Regions from separate parts of the Pseudoalteromonas sp. c7(2019) genome, predicted to be linked through region 2. Evidence: predicted binding sites of a transcription regulator. Region 2 holds the regulator's gene; each other region holds the start of a gene.
What was found. The regulator sigma-54, encoded in region 2, starts transcription at its own class of promoters, with help from an activator protein. The targets are predictions, from matches to a motif close to GTTGGCACGNNNNTNGNNT.
Positions count from the first base shown of each region.

Region 1 (5,238 bases), on a different contig from region 2:
CGCAATGCTAGGTAAGAGCAACCCTAGGCTTAAACCTGCGGTGGTGATTATTTTATTGAGTTTCATAGTGTGTGATCCAATTGTTGAGCGAGCAAAACAACTACTCGATGTTATTTACAAGTGGTTAACACTAGATTGGTAATTGATTAAATAAAAACTGAATACGTATGCATAATAGGTAAATTATCCTTTATTACTAGATAACCTACATAACTAGGCAATTTACATTTTCAAATAAAATGCTTTGCATAGGGCTATATAATCAGCAGTGTAGGTATTATCTAAGTTTCTAATACACAGGATTGATGATTCTATATCGCTTTTTACGTAGCTAAATGTCATTAAACTGCGGCTAATATCTTTATTGGGCGTGGCTTTTACTTGGCAATGAGCATTTAAATAAAGCCCATTTTGAGTAGCAAGCTCAATGAATAATGCGCCTTCAACGCTTGGGAGTATTAAGCTAAAGCGAGAACCACTATGGCTTAAATGTTTAAACGCATTAATTAACTCTTCAAAACTTAGGCCGTCGGTATGGCGTGCGGTATTACGCGCAACATTATCGCCTTTTAAACTGTGATTAAAATACGGTGGATTAGAGATAACCACGTCAAATTTAACTTCACTACTAAAGCTTTGAATAGTTTGGTGCGTAATACTTATAGTTGGCCACGGGCTATTAGCTACATTTTGTAATGCTTGGGTATAGGCGCTTTCGTCAATTTCTACCGCAGTTATATCAAGCTCATTACTGCGCTGCTTACACATTAGTGCTAGTAAGCCGGTGCCGGTGCCTATATCAAGTAATGACTTTGCGCCGCTTAAATTAGCCCATGCGCCAAGCAAAATGCCATCAGTAGAAACTTTCATTGCACAGTGGTCGTGTTCAACTTTAAATTGTTTAAATACAAAACCAGACATTTTTTCACCTTTTCATTCACCAAGCGCAGCATAGCGCGTATAATCAGGGTAATTGTCCCTTATTTTAGACACTCTATGCAATTTTCTGAATTTGATCTTGATAACAAGCTACTCGATGCCATTAATAAAATGGGCTACGAGACGCCAACCAGCATTCAACAACAAGCTATTCCTGAAGCACTACAGGGGCGCGATATTTTAGCATCTGCGCCTACTGGTACAGGTAAAACAGCGGCATTTTTAATTCCGGCTATTCAGTACTTACTGGATTTCCCACGTCGTGACCCTGGTTTTGCGCGCGTACTCGTTATGACTCCGACTCGTGAGTTGGCTTATCAAATTCATGAACAATGTGAACTGCTAGCTAAGCGCACACACCTAAAAATTGGTGTAGTAACAGGCGGTATTAACTACGGCACGCATAAAGAAATTTTTGAAAAAAATAATGATATTTTAATCGCCACACCAGGTCGACTAATGGAATATCTAGAAACCGAAAACTTTCATGCTGAACACGTAGAAATGCTTATTATTGATGAAGCAGATCGCATGTTAGATATGGGTTTCAAAAAAGAAATGAGCCGTATTTGTGACGAAGCTAAAAATCGTCGCCAATGTTTTTTATTCTCAGCAACACTTGAAGGTGACAGCGTAGAAAGGTTTGCTGAAAAAACATTAAACGACCCAGCTCTATTAGAAGCCGAATCGTCACGTAAAGAAAAAGCTAAAATTCACCAATGGGTACATTTAGCCGACGATTATCATCACAAACTTGAATTATTAGTTAATACGCTAAAAAACCCTGACGTAACTAAAGCGATTGTGTTTGTTAAAACTCGCGAACGCTTAGAAACATTGATTGGCGAACTTACAACTAATGATGTAAAAGCGGCGTGGTTACGCGGCGAAATGCCACAAGACAAACGTATGAAAGCCATGGAAAACTTCCATAGTGGCAAAACAAGCATATTAGTTGCTACCGACGTAGCTGCACGTGGTATTGATGTATCTGACATCAGCCACGTTATTAACTTTGATATGCCGCGTACTGCCGACGTATATGTACACCGTATTGGTCGTACTGGCCGTGCTGGTAAAAAAGGGATAGCAATATCGCTAGTTGAAGCACACGATATTGGTATTTTATATAAAGTAGAGCGCTACGTTGAACAAAAATTAAAACGCCGTGTAATTAGAGGTGTCGAGCCACAGCATAAAGAAGCTAAGCCACCGGCTAAAAAACGTAAAGATCCAGTAAAAATGAAAGCCAAGAAAAAGGCTAAGGTTAAAAAGAAAAAGTAACCTAAAACATTTTTATACTAAGCCGACTTTTGTCGGCTTTTTAATGCAAGCCTTGCAGGCTCTGCTGTTTGTACCTGTTACATATGTAACCCAAGCATGTAACTCATACTCATTTAAATGTAATTTTTGCCCACCTGAATTCCCACTTAATAAAATTCCCTTATATTTCATAGTGTTAATATTGGCACCGAAATTGTAACTACAAATATAACCTAGCCGATGGAATTTCCATATTGTGGCTGCACTATTCACCGTAATGTAAGGATTAAGTTATGAACCGCTTCAAGTTAACTATCGCTTTAGTATCATTTTGTTGTTTATTTTTATTAGCTTGCGCTACAAAAGTAAGTGCAGCAACCAACATGGCCGTAGTAAGCAGTGTAGCCACTCAACCTAACTTACAACAAACTATCACCAACACCCTACGAACTAACCCTAACCTGGCGTTAAGTGATATTCGCGTGCAGGTAAAAAATGGGGAAGTAGATTTATACGGTGAAGCACAAACTGGTTTTCAGCGCGCACTGGCTCAAAAGTTTTTAGAAAATATGGATGGGGTTAAAATCATTCGTAACAAAATTAGCGTTATTTAATACGCACCACATAAACTTATTTGTATAACTAATTCATAAGCGCGGCTTGTTACTCCAACACAAGCTGCGCTTTTTTATACTTATCATTAAACCTCGACCTAATATTTCTATTTTAGAAGTCTACCTGAATACCTTAAGAGCGATTAAATAGTTCCCAGTATCTAAATATCAATTGCTTTAAAAAAACAATTTAGTTTTAATAAATATAATAGAAAGCGTAAAACTACTTAATGATGGATTACTAAAAAATAAAGGGATTAGAATTATGCGAGATATAGATATGAAGCTCTTAAAATGCTTTGTGCAAGAGCCAACCGATATAAATAAACTTATAGATTTAGGACATGATCATTTAGATCCTAAATTCATAAGGAATTTTCAAAACCTTATTAATAATAATTTAATTTCCTCTAACTCAGCAACTTTTGGGTTAGGTTTCTCTGCTGATAAGGTACCTTCTTGGACTGCTGTTAATATTTATCTTACCGATAAAGGTAGAGACTATGTGTTCCCAACGAAACAACATAAAAAAACCTTAAAACTGATTACTGAAAACCCAACGATAGCCGCAATAGTTGGTGTACTATTAGCTTTTTTGCTCGCTTTGGTATGGCCTACGCAGGTAGAAAGCGGAAGTAATTCACCCGAACCTAATAGTAAAAAAGCAATGATTTCTGATAAGTAACCATAAAATTTTCAACGAAAACCTCTATCTGCTTATTTCAAAAGCATTAGGTAACTTAAGGATGAGTACCAAAATGACTAGAAAACCAATAAAAATTGATCGAATGAAATTTTTAAATAAATTATTAGAGCGTACTTGTACTAATGAAAGCTGTGGAAGAAAAATGACATTTTCATTAGCTCAAGTGAATAATAATGAAGCTATTTTTTGTCAGTTTTGTGGGAAAGAATATATAGGTAAAAAAGCTCCTTAAAATTTACATGCTTATCAGCAAAGTTTTACCCACATTATAAAAAACAACAGCGCAATTTTACTCTGTAAAAATGCGCTGTTGGTAAGTAACTATTTCCCAATGCTTTTGCCTAATGTGTTTTAACTAAATTACTCACTTTGGTTAGAGTCAGTCCCCTCACCACTGTCTTTATTTGATGATTGCTGGCTTGTTTTGTCGCTTATCATAGCATCGAGTTTTTCGCCGCCTTTAATACCAAAATCTAAAGTACGAATTGGGAATGGAATACTAATATCAGCTTCATCAAGTGCCTGCTTAACGGCAACAACACCTTTGTGGCGTACCGTCATGAAGTCAGGCTCGCCTGGGTATTTAATCCAAAACCACACCAGTAAGTTAATGCTGCTGTCACCAAAGCCTTCAGCGTATACGGCGGTTTCGTCTTTGCGTATTACAAAGTCAAATTCGTTAATTTTATCGACTATAACGTCTTTTGCTTTTTCTATGTCGTCGCCGTACGAAATACCTACGGGTACTTCTATGCGTCTAACACCTAGCGTGGTGTAATTTTTTAGTACGTTTCTAAATAATACTTTGTTTGGTACCAGTATTAACTGCCCATAAAAGCTCTCTATTAGCGTGTTACGTAGGTTTATAGAATGTATTGAACCAAACACATCATCGGTTTCTATTACGTCACCTGTTTTAAATGGCTTACGTACACCCATTGCTATACCTGCAATTAGGTTTTCGGTCATGTCTTGAAACGCAAAACCAATGGCTAAACCCACAATACCCGCACCAGCAAGTAGCGAAGTTACGGTGCCTTTTAGCCCAACAAAATCGAGCGCTATAAATAAACCTATGCACAACACAATAACTTTAAAAATTGACGCCATTAAGTCGGCAATTTGTGTTGAGTCGAGAGAGCGGCGCAATACATTTTTCATCAGCTTGCCAGCAAAGCGTGCCAATATTGAAAACACAATTGCGATAAGTATCGCAACTATAAAATTAGGGATATGGCTTATTACAACATCAAACCACCCTCCGAGCTTTTCTTCTATTAGTTTTTCTGCTTCGCCAACTGACGGAATACTGATCATTTTATTTGCACCTATTTAATTAGTGTTCTCATTAATATTAGATGAGATTGCAAATATAGCGCCAACATCAAAAAAGCCATGCAATGCATGGCTTTTAAATTTTTTATTTAAGCTTATAAACCTAATTTTGTTCGTCGCGCATAAATACCGGCTCAAGCTCTTTAACTGTTGCCTCTGGGCTAAAGTAATAACCTGCTACCGTAAACTCTTTAAGTTGGCTTAACTGCGTTACTTTATTTTCGATAATGTAGCGCGCCATCATGCCGCGTGCTTTTTTAGCGTAAAAGCTAATTACTTTGTATTGACCGTTTTTACAGTCTTTAAAGTGTGGGGTAATAATTTGTGCATTTAATGCTTTTTTATCTACCGCTTTAAAGTATTCGTTTGAAGCAAGGTTAA
Region 1 is NZ_WTKS01000004.1:196,101-201,338, forward strand. It holds gene GQR38_RS06330 (alpha-amylase family protein) at 1-66, opposite strand, end outside; gene GQR38_RS06335 (methyltransferase) at 223-921, opposite strand; gene srmB (ATP-dependent RNA helicase SrmB) at 997-2,223, shown strand; gene GQR38_RS06345 (BON domain-containing protein) at 2,496-2,816, shown strand; gene GQR38_RS06350 (hypothetical protein) at 3,082-3,501, shown strand; gene GQR38_RS06355 (hypothetical protein) at 3,575-3,754, shown strand; gene GQR38_RS06360 (mechanosensitive ion channel family protein) at 3,883-4,839, opposite strand; gene yaaA (peroxide stress protein YaaA) at 4,961-5,238, opposite strand, start outside.
Region 1: the regulator sigma-54 is predicted to act here: its motif matches at 2,404-2,422, upstream of GQR38_RS06345 (BON domain-containing protein).

Region 2 (5,238 bases):
CAGACTGAGCCTGAAGTTATTGCCAAGCCTGATTACATAGCCATTGAACTCAAACAAACAGCCTATGACGAACAAGGTAAAATTAGCCACAAAGTAACTGCGGCTAAAATGGAGCTATATCAACAATTAGGTTTTACGTTTTTTGAAAAACCTATTTTTACTTTATATAACGAAAAGCAAACGTGGCAAATAAATGCAGACGAAGCAACATTATACGAAGACAAACAATTAATTTTAGAAGGCAATGTGGTTGCCAAAAACTTAACCGATAACGCCATGATAGACAAAATCAATGCTGATAATATTCAGGTAGATATAAAGCTATTAACAATGCGTTCGGAGCAACCCGTTATCATCACTGGACCCAATTTAAAAATCACTGGTAAAGGCCTAGAAGCCGACTTAAAAACCGAAGTGATAAAACTAATTAACCATACGCGAACCATATATTATGACCAATAAAATATTAAAATCACTTATTATTCCTACACTTATACTAGCGTTTAATAGTAGTGCTGCAGAGCAAAACACGCAACCGACTGCAAATCAAATTTCAATAAGCGCCGATAAGCAAGAAGGTCAATTAAAAGCTAATGTCGGGATTTTTGAGAAAAACGTTGAAATTATTCACGGTAACCGCCGTATCACAGCCGACCGCTTAGAAGTACATAAACGCGATGAACTTGGTGATAATAAACAATTATTAATTGCTACAGGTAGCCCTGCGCACTTTGAAGAAAAGCAATCAGATGGCACGACTATGAGCGCCAGTGCTGACGAAGTGCGTTATGATGTATCTAAGCGTTTTTTAACGCTTGTTGGTAATGCACAAGTATCGCAAGCGGGACAAAAAATAAATGCTAAAAGCATTACCTACGATATAGAGCAGCAGCTAATCAGTGCCGAAAAAGATGAAAACTCAACTGACCGCGTTCACACAATTTTAGTACCAATCGAGACTAAAAAAAGTAAAAAAAGCGACAAAGGTCAACCATGAGCACATTAAAAGCAGAGCTATTAGCAAAGAGCTATAAAGGCCGTGAAGTTGTAAAAAACGTCGGCCTTGAAGTCAAAGCTGGCAGTATTGTTGGCTTACTTGGCCCTAACGGCGCAGGTAAAACCACCACGTTTTATATGATAGTAGGACTTGTACCTAGCGACAAAGGTAAAATATCGATAGACGATAACGATATTACTCTTTTACCTATGCATAGTCGTGCTAGATTAGGCATTGGCTACTTACCGCAAGAGTCTTCAATATTCAGAAAGCTGACTGTTTATCAAAACTTAATGGCCATTTTAGAAACGCGCAAAGAGTTAAATAAACAAGCTAGAGAAGACACTCTCGATAAATTATTAGATGAATTTAGCATACAACACATTCGTGATAGCCAAGGTATGGCATTGTCGGGTGGCGAACGTCGTCGTGTTGAAATAGCACGTGCGCTGGCAGCAGATCCTAAATTTATATTACTGGATGAACCATTTGCAGGTGTTGACCCGATTTCGGTATTAGATATAAAGAAAATAATAGAACATCTTAAAAATCGTGGGATTGGTGTATTAATTACCGATCATAACGTAAGAGAAACCCTTGATGTTTGTGAAAAAGCCTACATTGTTTCTCATGGGGAGCTGATTGCATCAGGTACTCCAGAACACGTATTAAATGATAAAACAGTACGCGATGTTTACTTAGGCGAGCAATTTAGGCTGTAACATTTACGCCATGTCTTTAAGCATCTGCTAGTATTAATTATAACAACATAAAAGGATTGTTAGAGATACATGAGGCAATCACTACAGCTGCGCATGGGCCAGCAACTTACAATGACTCCACAGCTGCAACAAGCTATTCGTTTGTTGCAACTCAGTACATTGGATCTCCAGCAAGAAATACAAGAAGCTCTCGACAGCAACCCGCTATTAGAGGTTGAAGAAGCAGACTATTCAGAAGACGCTGCAGGTAAAAACGAGCAAAAAGCAGATACAGATGACATAACTGTTAGCGCATCTGCCGATGATGCTCCAAGCGAATACGAACAAGATAGTGGTGAAGCACTTGCAAAAGACACGCTAAGTGACGACATGGCTATGGATGTTAGTTGGGATGAGTACATGAGTGCCGCTCCAGCAGCATCATCGGGTCCGATGCCTGAAGACGAATCAATATACCAAGGCGCCTCTACTGAAACGCTCCATGAGTATCTAATGTGGCAGTTACAACTAACGCCATTTAGCCCTACAGACGAAGCTATTGCTATTGCTATTGTAGAAGCCGTCGATGATTCAGGTATTTTAACACTAAGCTGCGAAGAGATTTTAGAAAGCTTTAATCAAGAAAACGAAGATGATAACGAAGTCGAACTTGATGAAATTGAAGCTGTATTAAAACGCATCCAACTGTTTGATCCAGTAGGCATTGCTGCACGTAGCTTACAAGAGTGTTTGTGTATTCAGCTTAACCAGTTTGATAAAGAAACACCTTACATTAATGAAACAAAAATGATTTTAACCGAGCATATTGATTTATTAGCTGCTCGTGACTATCGTACATTAATGAAGAAAACTAAGCTCAAAGAAGAAGAGCTTAAAGAAGTAATGACATTAATACATACTCTTAGCCCTAAACCTGCAGATACTATTGTAAGAGAAGAATCTGAGTATGTTATTCCTGATGTGTCAGTTAAAAAAATTAAAGGCCGCTGGGTTGTTGAGTTAAACCCAGATAGCATGCCTAAAATTCGTGTTAATAGCCAATACGCTGCAATGTCTCGCACTGTAAAATCCAGTGGTGACAGCCAGTTTATTCGCTCGCATTTACAAGAAGCTAAATGGTTTATTAAAAGCTTAGAAAGTAGAAACGACACGCTATTAAAAGTAACAAATTGTATTGTTAAGCAACAACAAGGCTTTTTTGAACACGGTCCTGAAGCCATGAAACCAATGGTTTTAAATGATGTTGCTGAAATGGTAGAAATGCACGAATCAACAATTTCGCGCGTAACAACCCAAAAGTATATGCACACACCCCGTGGTATATTTGAGCTTAAATACTTTTTCTCAAGCCATGTAAGCACCGAAAACGGTGGTGAATGTTCATCTACAGCAATCCGTGCGCTTATCCGAAAATTAATCGCAGCAGAAAACTCAGCAAAACCATTGAGTGATAGCAAAATAGCGGATATATTGGCTGAGCAAGGAATTAAAGTAGCGAGACGTACAATCGCAAAATACCGCGAATCTCTGGCTATTCCACCGTCAAATCAGCGTAAAAGTTTGATTTAAGACGCAAAAAAAAGAGGGTAATGCTTATGCAACTAAACTTAACTGGTCGTCACGTAGAATTAACCGATTCACTAAGAGACTATATTAATACCAAATTTGCGAAGCTAGAAAGACACTCTGATCATATTAATAATGTTCATGTCATTCTCGATGTAGAAAAATTAAATCAAAAAGCAGAAGCCACCATACACGTAAGCGGTGCTGAGCTATTTGCCTCTACAGAACATCAAGATATGTATGCCGCCATTGACTCGTTGATCGACAAGCTCGATCGACAAGTAATTAAACACAAAGAGAAGCTTGCTCGACACTAATATGATGAAATTAAGCTCACTTATATGCCAGGACTGCAGCAAAGCTGCGGTCCTTTTTAATAGCAAAAAAAGAATTTTAGAGTTCATTAGCGAACTTGCCCACGACAAACTTCCGTATTTACCGCAACAAGATATTCTTAATGCTTTAATGAGCAGAGAAAAATTGGGTAGTACAGGTATAGGGCGTGGCATTGCCATTCCTCATGGAAGAATGAGCGGTGCAGAAGAGCCTTTGGCTTTAGTACTCGTTAGCGAAACTCCAATAAATTTTGATGCGATCGATAATCGCCCTGTTGATATTTTCGTCGCACTCATCGTACCAGATGGCGATAACCAGCAGCACTTAAAGACTCTAGCAACCATTGCTGATAAACTAAACAACAAAGATTTTTGTAAACAGTTACGCAGTGCAAAATCAGATACTGAGCTTTACCAAGTTATTGTCAATCAATCATAGTTTTATAAAGGGTGTTAAATGGAGTTAATTATCATAAGCGGCCGTTCTGGTTCTGGAAAGTCGGTTGCTTTACGCGTTGTAGAAGATTTAGGTTATTATTGCGTAGATAATATTCCAGTTAACTTGCTTCCTTCATTAGTTCGCAGTGTGTCTGATAGCTACGATAAAATTGCTGTTAGCATTGATGTGCGTAACATCCCTAAACAACAAGATGAATTTAACGATATTCTTGAATACTTGCCTGGCTTTGCAAAACCTACGTTATTTTATTTAGATAGCGACGATCAAACATTGATCAAACGTTTTTCTGAAACTCGTAGATTACACCCACTATCAATTGACTCGTTGCCTCTTGATTTAGCCATCAAAAAAGAAAAAGAATTACTTGATGTATTAATCACCCGCGCCGACTTTATGATAGACACGACTGATTTGAGTGTTCATCAACTTGCTGAATCTATTCGTGAAAAGATTTTAGGTAAAAAAGATAAGCAACTGATTGTCACGTTTGAATCGTTTGGTTTTAAATACGGTATACCAAAAGAAGCAGATTACGTATTTGATGCACGCTTTTTACCAAATCCACATTGGGAACCTGAATTAAAACCTTTAAATGGGTTAGATCAACCTGTTAAAGATTATTTGGCCAATCACAGCATAGTGCAAAAATTCACATGGCAAATTCAAACATTTGTACAAACATGGTTACCGCACTTAGAGCGAAATAACCGCAGTTATTTAACCATTGCTATTGGGTGTACAGGCGGACAACATCGCTCTGTATATTTAGCGCAAACTATCGGTGAAAGTTTTGCAATGACACATCCCAATGTTAAAATTCGCCATCGCGAACAAGAAAAATAATATAGCTGAATAATCACCTGTTCAGCTTAGGTAGAGTAAGTTATGCATTGTGAAGACACTTTTTTAATAAAAAACAAATTAGGATTGCACGCCAGAGCAGCCACCGTGCTTGCCCAATTAGCAGTGCAGTTTGATGCGACAATTACATTATTTCAAGATGACAAAGAAGCTGCAGGCGATAGCGTACTTGCATTAATGTTACTTGAAAGTAGCCAAGGCAAAGAAGTAAAAGTTGTATGTAAAGGCCCCGATTCTGAGCAAGCTTTACATGCTGTTGGAGAATTAATAGCACAACGTTTTAATGAACAAGAATAA
Region 2 is NZ_WTKS01000003.1:322,506-327,743, forward strand. It holds gene lptC (LPS export ABC transporter periplasmic protein LptC) at 1-462, shown strand, start outside; gene lptA (lipopolysaccharide transport periplasmic protein LptA) at 452-997, shown strand; gene lptB (LPS export ABC transporter ATP-binding protein) at 994-1,719, shown strand; gene GQR38_RS05180 (RNA polymerase factor sigma-54) at 1,789-3,288, shown strand; gene hpf (ribosome hibernation promoting factor) at 3,315-3,602, shown strand; gene ptsN (PTS IIA-like nitrogen regulatory protein PtsN) at 3,607-4,059, shown strand; gene rapZ (RNase adapter RapZ) at 4,078-4,923, shown strand; gene GQR38_RS05200 (HPr family phosphocarrier protein) at 4,966-5,238, shown strand.

Region 3 (5,238 bases), on a different contig from region 2:
GCGATCTTGCGCAATTTGTAGTGACGCTTGTGCTTGGTTGTACGACTCTATTCGTGATTCAATATCAATTTTAGCTAGATCGCGTGCGCTTTCAATATTCTCGTAGCTCTCTTGATTACCTAAACCGACATCATATAAGTCTTTTTGTCTTTTAAGTTGGCGCTCTAGGTTAGCAAGGCGTGTTCTACTATGTTTAATTTCAATTTCTGTGGCGCGAAGGATTGCTTTACTACGGGTAACTTCAGATTCAAAAGCGGTTGTATCAAGGCGCATTAACATGTCACCTTGTTTAACTCCTTGGCCTTCTTGAACAAATATTTTATCTACTCGGCCTGTCACTTCAGAGCGTAATTGCACTTGTGTATTAAAAACTAAATTACCTGAAGCCATTATTGAGTCAGCAATGTCGCCAAGCTCTACTTGAGCAATATTTACTTCGGCTTGTTTTTCATCGCCAGAGATTTGCTTTGACACAATTAGGGCTATAAATGCGCCTACAGCGAGTGTGATGATTATTGCTTTTTTCATTTTTATCTATCCGTGAATTAAGTAATACGGAGGCAATACATACCCCCATCTAGTGGTTACATTGCTGCAATGACTGCCCAAATACCAAAAATAATGATTGAAGGAAGTGCAGAGAATAGGAGTGCTTTGTTAGTTGAAAAATTAGTCCAGCATTTTAAGCCGATCATTCCCAGCGCAATGCTCCAAAAGCTAAATAAATTTATTGATTCTAATAAGCTATAAAAAGGATGGCCAATTTCAAGTCCTATTATTAATTGGTTAATAGATGCGTAGCTAAATACGGCTTGTTGAGATATTTGATCTGTACTTGCACTTAGTACAAGAGCAATTGTGCCTAGGCTTGAAATAACAACTGGCATCATTGTCCAGGTAGAGAATCCATACCAAGCTCCGTAGCTATGTTCTGATTCAGGATCTTGTTTAGCCACAAGCATATAATAAAGTGCCATGAGTGCATTCATGATAGCCAGCGCAATTACGCCGCCAAACAGAGCAAACCAAATTTGGTTTTCTGCATTTAGCTCTATACTTTGACGAATTGCTTTTTGCTCGCCAATTGTTGCATCTATACTTGATGCTGCTACTTGCTCATTAATCAAAAACTGCATATCAACACTAGAGTAAAAAATATAAACACTAGCGATACTAGCAAGGGTAATACATATAAATGCTAACCATGACCAACCTTTGGCGTGTTCAACACCATTGAAAGCTTTACTAGGATTTATATAAATATCGAGTAGGGCGCTAAACGCGTTAGGTGATTTCATTATTATTCCTTTATACCTATTTTATGGCTAGGCAGTTATAAATGCCCAGTGACTAAGTAATAGAATAAAGGAAAAAGTATGTATTGTTTTTATTCAATTGTAACGGTTTGTTAACAGATGTGAGGGGGCTTGTTCAAAAACGAGAAAAGGGCCAAAAGGCCCTTCGTGTTGCAGCAAGTAACACATTCTTTCTTATAAATTAAAGTCTACAGAATAAGCAACGTAAGCTTTAATATCTGAATCATCCATATCTGTATCAGACAAACCAAAAGTAAAACCGTCTTTCGAAATTGATACACCGTAATCTAAGATATTATCATCGCCAATAAAGTCACCAGAGTAATGGCCTAAGTGAAGTGCCATTTCAGTGCCGTTACTGCCAACAGCAAAACCGTAATCAGCTGTTAGGTAAAGTGAATCACCAAAGTCTGTACCATCACCACTTGCAGCTGATGTTGCAAGTACTGAAGCACCAAATGTAAAGCCTTCAACACTGATGCTACCGTAAATTTCAGAGAAATCTGCGTCAGCCTCAGAAGCGGCATCTGGGTAAGCGTAATAAATATAGCCAACATCGTAGCTAACGCTTTCGTTAATGTCGCCACCAAAGCCTGCGTATAAATCAAGCTCATAGGTCATTTCATCTGCCCACGATGCATTTGAAGCCCAAGTACCTGCATAAAAGCCCGATTCATTGGCGTAATCAATACCGCCTGAAATAGCTGCATCGCCCCCAGTTTGCTCTTGACCACGCCATAAGTAGTTTGATGTTGCCGCTGCGTTTGCTGTTACTTCAGCATGTACGGCTGTTGACGTTAAAGATGTTGCGCCCATTAATGCTATAGCACTTATAGCGATGGTTTTTTTTAGTTTTAGCATGTCCATTTCCCGTTATATGATTTTTGCTCGCCAAGGTTTTTATTATGTATTCGGAACCTTTAGGCTGACGGCTTTTTATTGTTTAACTAACGGGATAATTGCACTGTATGTGCCAGCTTCATTATTTTTTATTAAAAATTATTTTTTATTTATTAAAAACATGAGCTTGAATTTTATGAATAGGATGGGGATATAACATGAAGGAAGATGTTGCGCACATTGCTGGTGCATAAATTAACCTAGCCGCACCATAAAAGTACGGCTAAATTAGAAGATTTTAACCGAATATAGTGCGCATAAGGCTAATTGTTTCGTTTACGCTGCGACCTTTTTGTACTTCACTCACAATTGAATCACGTTTACTGCGAATGTGTTCAGGAATATCGTCAGCAGCAAGAGCACGGTCTACTAAAATTTCTGCAGACTCTTTACCTCTACGCTGAGTTTTACCTGTTGTAGTTGTAGTACGTTTAGGCTTGGTTAGCAGTTTAATGTAGTTAGAGTTATCTGGTGTTTTAGCATCAGCGTAGTGAAAGAAACATGGAATTAATGCTTTAATAGCAACCAATTGTTCTTCTAACTCATTACTAGGTTTAGCCATTTTGTACCATGACATAGCTTGAATACCTTTTACGATATCTTGCCAGTAACGCTCAAAATCACTATTTTTAAGTTTAGAAACACCAAGAGCACCACATAATGCATCTAATCGATTATTTGTAATCGGAGTAAATAAATCAGGGCGACGCATTGCAAGCAGTCGTGTTGCAGGCGCAAGTGTTGGTTTTTCGTTGTTGTCGGTGAATATTTTTGAATAAGCAGCAACAAATTGTTGATATTCGTATTGAGTAATATCACCTTCAAGTGGAATATTTACTAGTGCATCGTCAAAAGCACCTGGTAAATCACCAAGCATTTGATGGAAGCTCTTTGCACTCTTTGTAGATGCAAACCATTCAACGTCAAAGTTGTATGTGCTTGGATCAAGTGATGCCATGTGCTTACCGCTAAACGCAAGTAAGTCTTCAGGAATCATATCTTTAAGAGATTGTTCACGAATGCTTTTGATGTAGTCTACCAAACGAAGCTGTTCATCAAGTGCAATAACGTCTTTGTGTTGTTCTACAAATACACTTACAACAGGCCACGGAGCAATACGTAAAGTTTTAACCTGTAAAAAGCTGATAGCTGAAATAAGCTGATCGTGTAGCTTCTTAAGTACTGGTAACTGCTGTGGCTCTAGCAAATCGTAGTTCATACGATCTCTGCTTGCACTTAGCAATTCGTAACACCAAGGTAAAAAATCATCAGGGTGGTTTTCTACTTTCACGGCCATAAGGTTAAGGCTTAACTCTGAAGATTGCTTCAGAATGTTCTGATAGATTTGATTTTCTTGTTCGCCTAGCGTCATTTTTGACGGTGAAATTAGCAGTTTTTTCATGCCTTGTAGAATCTCCGGTTTAGATATATATTTTTTTGCTGGTCTATTTTAGCGCAATTACGCTAATAACAACAGCGCTGTCCTCCATACGTTGTAATTGAAGTGACTAAATCAGTATTTTTGCTAATAAAATGAGACTAATGCTTTAACATGTATCAATCATTTTCATCCAGTACAAAGAGGCTTTCAACTGAGGTATTAAAATGCTTTGCTATTTTTAGAGCAATTATTACCGACGGCGTAAACCGGTTTGTTTCTACGGTACTTATTGTTTTGCGCGACACTTTAATAGCATCAGCAAGTTCTTGCTGTGAAAGCCCGGCCTCTTTTCGATACTTTGCTATGTTATTTTGCATATCCACTCCTAATCACGATTTTGCCAAAGCAATGAAGCGCCATATACCAAGAGCATGATACCTAGGTAGAATATTGCCATAGTTGCATGCGAAAATTCGGTAGGTATTTCATCGCTTATATAAAAAACACCCAGAAGGCAAAACCCAAATGCAAAACTTGTATGTTTATATGCATTAGTGTCAATGGTGTTTAGAAACTCATCTTTATAAGCGTATTGAAAATACATTTTTAACGGAAAGCCCCCTTTAATGAGATAAATAATCACTATAACTATATAAAAAAAAACGCCCATTCCAACAGTTAAAAGCCCTCCAATATGTTGATCTTGTTTTATTAGTGAGTAAACACAGAGAAGTAAACAAACTATCCCTGCGCTTAAACTAATCCATATGTTTTGACCCATAAATTGTTCTTCAGTTTTAATATCCTGTTGTTTCATAGTATTCATCCTGTAATAGTATTTTATTTTTTGTAACCTCTGGGTATCAATGTAACCTTGGGGTATCACCGGGTCAATATTTATTTGTAACCTAAAGGTATCAAAATGTTTCAGGAAAGATTCACATATAACAGGTAAAATGGTTTTAGTGGCTTTTTTACATCAACTACAATGATTTTAAGGCTAACACTCGCTATGATAAGAACATTATTTGCACGTTTGAAAGGACGATCATGAAAACCTTACTTAAAATTGTAGGTGTAATACTTTTACTATGTATAGCACTAATTGTTGCCGCACCGTTTTTAATCCCTACTGATACTATTTTTAATAAAGTGTCTGAGCAGGTAGAACAAACAACTGGGCGCACTCTTACTATTAAAGGTGATAAAACACTTAGCGTATTCCCTGCATTAAAGTTAGAACTTAACGACGTGCATTTTGCAAATATGGAATCAGGTTCGCGCGCCGATATGGCGAGTATGAAACAGCTTGCTGTACACATACCTTGGTTTTCATTATTTGGTGGTGAGTTTAAATTAGATAAGTTTGTTATAAATGAACCAAATATCCTATTAGAAACTGACAAAAATGGTAAAGCTAATTGGCAGTTGTTTGATGCAGTTGCAGAGCAACCTAAAGAGCAAAGCCAATCAGGTGAAGCTATAAAGCTTCCAGATAACTTTGATATTGAGTTAGGCGAGGTCGCTATTTATGGCGGCACATTTACTTATTTAGATGGTCTAACAGGTGCTAAGCAACAAATTAGTGATTTAGAACTCGCTATTTTACTTCCATCACTTCGTAAAACATTAGAAGTAAAA
Region 3 is NZ_WTKS01000018.1:10,996-16,233, reverse strand. It holds gene GQR38_RS17215 (efflux RND transporter periplasmic adaptor subunit) at 1-528, opposite strand, end outside; gene GQR38_RS17210 (YIP1 family protein) at 585-1,298, opposite strand; gene GQR38_RS17205 (TorF family putative porin) at 1,491-2,177, opposite strand; gene GQR38_RS17200 (hypothetical protein) at 2,455-3,618, opposite strand; gene GQR38_RS17195 (helix-turn-helix transcriptional regulator) at 3,774-3,974, opposite strand; gene GQR38_RS17190 (hypothetical protein) at 3,983-4,414, opposite strand; gene GQR38_RS17185 (AsmA family protein) at 4,648-5,238, shown strand, end outside.
Region 3: the regulator sigma-54 is predicted to act here: its motif matches at 2,276-2,294, upstream of GQR38_RS17205 (TorF family putative porin).

Region 4 (5,238 bases), on a different contig from region 2:
TCGACACCGTATACAACAGCATTTGTTTTATTCGCGATTGCTTGGGTATAAAACCCTTCACCGCATCCTAAATCAATAATAGTATTCGCACTTATTCGACCGACTAAATCGCTAAGATTTTGTTGTAAAAAGCGGTAGTATCCACGCTCTAAAAATGCACGTCTGGCTTGTACCATTTCAAGTGAATCACCCGGTTGTTTTGAATTTTTCTGTTGCACAGGCAATAAATTAACATAGCCTTCTTTAGCAAAATCAAAGCTGTGGTTGTTAGCACAACGAAGTGTTGAATCAGTTTTCAAAAGTGCTAGGTTACAAAGCGGGCATTGATATTCAAGACTCATGAGCCTAGGTAGTCCTTATCGTAAAAAGTTTTTACCCAATGCGGGCGATAGGTGATCATAATTGTTATAGCCATGCCGTTGAGCATTGCTTCAGGAAACCAAATTATGGCACTTAAATAAACGTAGTTATCTGCAAGTTCTTGCCAATTGTATTGCCCTATAGCTAAGTAAAATAAAGCACCTAGGCCTATTTTTATACAGGCTATAAATCCTGCGGTTATAAACGCACAAACAAATATATAAACAAAAAAATGACGAGGTAAATATTGGTAACTAATTATAAAGCCAAGATAGCTCAATAAAATAGGAATAAACGCACCAATAAGCAGTTGTACTGGTAACAGCTCAAGTTCAATTTGACCAAAGGCAGCGAGTAGGGCTGTGGCAAGTAGGCTACTTAAAATAGTCAACCGCCAGCCTAAAATTAATGTAGCAGCCGTAACACCTAGGATGTGTAAATCAAGGCCAGTTAAAATGCCAGCCTTTATTCGCCAAAGCACTGCAAACACTAACGCACACGCAAGTACGCCAGTTTGACGGACTGGCGTATTAAGCAATGTTTTATATGTTTTTTTATCAAAGCTTAATAGAACAATAATAATTACAAGAGCCCAAAGTAGCCCCTGCATTGTTAGGCTGAGCATAATAATTACTTAAATGTTGACCATATAGGGGCATGATCTGACGGTTTTTCAATACCGCGAAGTTCGTAATCAATACCTGTATCTATGCAGCGTGCTGCAAGCTCATTGGTTGCAAGCACTACATCTATACGAAGTCCTCGATTATCTACAAACCCTTTAGAGCGATAGTCAAACCATGAGTATTGATCGTCTGTTTCGGGGTTTTGCTCTCTAAAGGTGTCTTTAAAACCCCAATTGAGTAATGTTGCAAGCCATTCACGCTCTACCGGTTGGAAAGAACATTTACCCGTTTTTAACCAACGTTTAGCATTTACTTCGCCAATACCAATATCTAAATCGGTAGGTGATATGTTGATATCACCCATAACGATAACGTCTTGATCGGGTGTGTGATTGGTTTCAAGGTGTATCATTAAATCTTTATAAAATTGACGTTTATAAGGGAATTTAGTTTCGTGATTAATATTATCACCTTGTGGGAAATAGCCATTCATGACAGTAAGGTCGCGACCGTTTTCTTGTTCAACAGTGACGCTTATCATGCGTTTTTGCGATTCATCTGTATCGGTGTCAAAACCTTTTAAGACCGATTTAGGCTCTTTTTTGCATAACATAGCTACGCCATAATGCGCTTTTTGACCATGAAAGTAGACGTGATATCCCATTTTTTGTACATCTTCTAATGGGAATGCTTCGTCGTGAACTTTAATCTCTTGCAAGCCAATAACGTCTGGTTGATGTTTGTCGATAATTGCTTGTAATTGGTGAAGACGAGCACGCAGACCATTGATATTGAAAGAAATCACTTTCATAAAATTTACCTTAAAATTGGTTCTATTTAATAGATTAAATTGTATCAGTAAATACGCGTACATAACATGACTGAATTGAGATAATAGCTGCGCAAATGTTGATCAAATGATGGGTAAAGTTTAAACATTGTGAATACAATATTAATTATTTAAATAAATAAAAAATTCAATTGAACTTAACTTTATTGAATATATAATGCGCGAAATTCACTTGTTTAGCTCGTTCAAATAGGAACTCTCATGAAAACTCAACTACTTTTAGCCACTGCTTTACTAGCATCTGCAACTGCGTCAGCTCAAAGCAATACTTACTTTAGCCAAGATAACAAAATTGAGTCTAAGTTATGTGTACTAAGTGCAAACGAAGGCTTTAGCGTTGCTCGTAAAGAAGCTGCCCAGCACGGTGTTTACCTATCTCGTTTTTCTAAAAGCATTTTATGTAATGGTGAAGATATTCGTGATATTGCTAAAAAAACGACCTTAAGCAACGCATCAGTTGAGAAAGTAGAAGTATTTGCAAAAGACGCTCAACAAGAAACTCAATTATGTATGACGGCTTTAAAACAAGGTTTAGCACCTGTTCGTCAAAAAATTGGTAACCTAAACTCATTAAAATGTAATGGTCAAAACGTTACTGAGTTTGTTAAGCGCTACCAAAACGCAGCAATCTAATTATTAGCTTAACTATATAAGTAAATTTGAAATGCCTGGTTTCTACCGGGTATTTTTTTGCAAAAATTACAAGGTTGTTTGCAAAGCTTGCAAGCTTAACTTATTGAAACTGTTTAATAAATATACCGGTCGAGATTAAGTTATTGATTATTATAAGTTAACTATTATTGGCATTGGATTTGTATTAGTTAAAGTGACATTTAATTAATTACGAAGGATACGTCTTATGAAAAAGTTAACATTAGCAGCCACTATTTTAGCATCATTAAGCCTAGCGGCTTGTTCATCTAATCAAGGTCTTGAAAGAATAGACAGTGACTTTGCAAGTTTAGATAATGATAGCGATGGCTACATCTCAAAAGTTGAAGCTGATGACGATAGCATTTGGGGCCATTTTTCAAATATTGATACCAATATGGATAACGAAATTAGCCGCAAAGAATTTAACACTTATATGAAGCTTAATAATGGCAAAGTAGCCACTGATTCTGAAGTAAGTGAGTCGGCATTTAAAGCTGAAATTGCTAAATTCGATAAAATTGAAAGCAGCTTTGCAAGTCTAGATAACGACAGCAATGGCTATATCTCGGTAGTTGAAGGTAACGATGATGATATTTCAAATCATTTTGGTTACATGGATAAAAACCAAGATAAGCGCATCAGTAAAAGCGAGTTTATGGGTTACATTAAAAAATACGGTAACGCAGTAGCTGAAGATGATGCATTAGAAGCTTTTAAAAGTAACTAATAGTTACCATTTTAATAAGTAAGATTAAAGCCAGTGCTAGTCACTGGCTTTTTTGTGTTTTAAATTTAGTTATTTGATAGATATATTTTCCTAGTTTGGTGTTGTTCTGTCATAATAGATGGCTGTGTATTTTTATTTGTTAAGAGTGTGTATGGCGGGTCGGCGAATTAGTGATGAACAACTAGTTGAGATCATTGAAGCAGCTATTTTTGTTGCAGATAAGCCTGTTAGTAAACGCCACCTCAAAGACATCGTATTAATAGATTTAGCTATTTCTATGACGCGAATAAATGACGCAATAGATACAATACAAGAGCATTTTCAAACTCGTGGTATTCGCTTAGTTGAAGTGGGTAGTGGGTATCGGTTTCAGGCATGCAGTAGTTTAAGCCCTTGGTTAAATAACTTGTGGCAAGAACGCGCACCAAAATACTCGCGTGCTTTACTGGAAACATTATCACTTATTGCATACAGGCAGCCCATTACACGCGGCGAAATTGAGCAAGTAAGAGGTGTTACTACGGGTTCGAATATTATTAAAACCTTACTCGAAAGAGAGTGGGTTAAAGTGGTAGGGCATAAAGAGGTTCCGGGAAAGCCGGCTTTATATGCAACTACTAAGCAATTTTTAGATTATTTTTCGTTAACTGGACTTGAAAATTTACCTGCGTTGCCAACAGAGCAGCAAAGTAAAATTAACCAGTTATTGAGCGATCCTTCTGTGAGAGAACCATCCGAATGAGTATTATACAAGGTGAAAAGTTACAAAAAGTCTTAGCCCGTGCAGGCGTAGGCTCACGCCGTGAAATGGAAAAATACATTGACGCAAACCGCGTTAGTGTAAACGGTAAAGTGGCAAAGTTAGGTGACCGTGTTGAAGAAACCGATTTGATTCGTGTTGACGGACACAGTGTAAAAATCGAAGAAAAAGCAGACCGAATCTGTCGTGTGATTATGTATAACAAACCAGAAGGTGAGTTAAGCACACGTAAAGATCCTGAAGGGCGTCGTACTGTATTTGACCGACTTCCTCGTATTGATGGCGATCGCTGGATTGCGGTTGGTCGATTAGACGTTAATACATCGGGTTTAATGCTTTTTACAAACGATGGTGAACTGGCAAACCGTTTAATGCACCCAAGCTATGAAGTAGAGCGTGAATACTCTGCACGTGTATTTGGTGAAGTAACCAACGAGACGGTTAAAAACTTACTACGTGGTGTTGAACTTGAAGATGGTCCAGCCAAATTCACGACTGTAACCCCTATGGGTGGCGAAGGCGTTAACCGTTGGTTTAACGTAACGTTAAATGAAGGGCGTAACCGTGAAGTTCGTCGTTTATGGCAGTCTCAAGATGCGGAAGTATCTCGTCTTATTCGTATTCGTTACGGTAAATTAGAGCTTGATAAGCGCGTGCCACAAGGTGGTTGGATGGAGTATGATTTAGAAACAGTAAACTACTTGCGTAAAACCGTTAAATTAGGCCGCGAAACACAAACTAAGCTTTCTGTTATGCCTGAAAAACGCAAAGATAAACGCGCCAAAATCAACCAAATTCGTAAAGCAGTTAAAAAACACAATCAGCGTGTTAAGCCGACTAAACGTAAATAATCAATTAATTATTTATTGAACACAAAAAAGCCGCTAATTGCGGCTTTTTTAATGTGCTGTTTAAATTATTTAAACTCTAAATTACTTTTTTACTTGAGCATCTAACGATTCGCCATTCACTTCACTAGAATCGTCACTCATTAGATATAAATATGTAGGCATTAAATCCTCTGGTGTAGCAAGTGCGTCTCTATCTTCACCTGGATATGCAGCAGCTCGCATTGAAGTGCGAGTAGCGCCTGGGTTAATACAGTTTACACGAATATTCGTTTTACCTACTTCACATGCCCATGTTTGCATCATACCTTCTACTGCAAATTTTGAGATGGCATAAGGCCCCCAAAATTCACGACCTTTGCGGCCTACACCTGATGACGTAAATACTATCGATGCATTATCAGACTTACGAA
Region 4 is NZ_WTKS01000001.1:247,288-252,525, forward strand. It holds gene GQR38_RS01135 (putative RNA methyltransferase) at 1-341, opposite strand, end outside; gene GQR38_RS01140 (energy-coupling factor ABC transporter permease) at 338-985, opposite strand; gene xthA (exodeoxyribonuclease III) at 991-1,797, opposite strand; gene GQR38_RS01150 (hypothetical protein) at 2,038-2,469, shown strand; gene GQR38_RS01155 (EF-hand domain-containing protein) at 2,696-3,217, shown strand; gene scpB (SMC-Scp complex subunit ScpB) at 3,369-3,959, shown strand; gene rluB (23S rRNA pseudouridine(2605) synthase RluB) at 3,956-4,828, shown strand; gene GQR38_RS01170 (YciK family oxidoreductase) at 4,910-5,238, opposite strand, start outside.
Region 4: the regulator sigma-54 is predicted to act here: its motif matches at 2,636-2,654, upstream of GQR38_RS01155 (EF-hand domain-containing protein).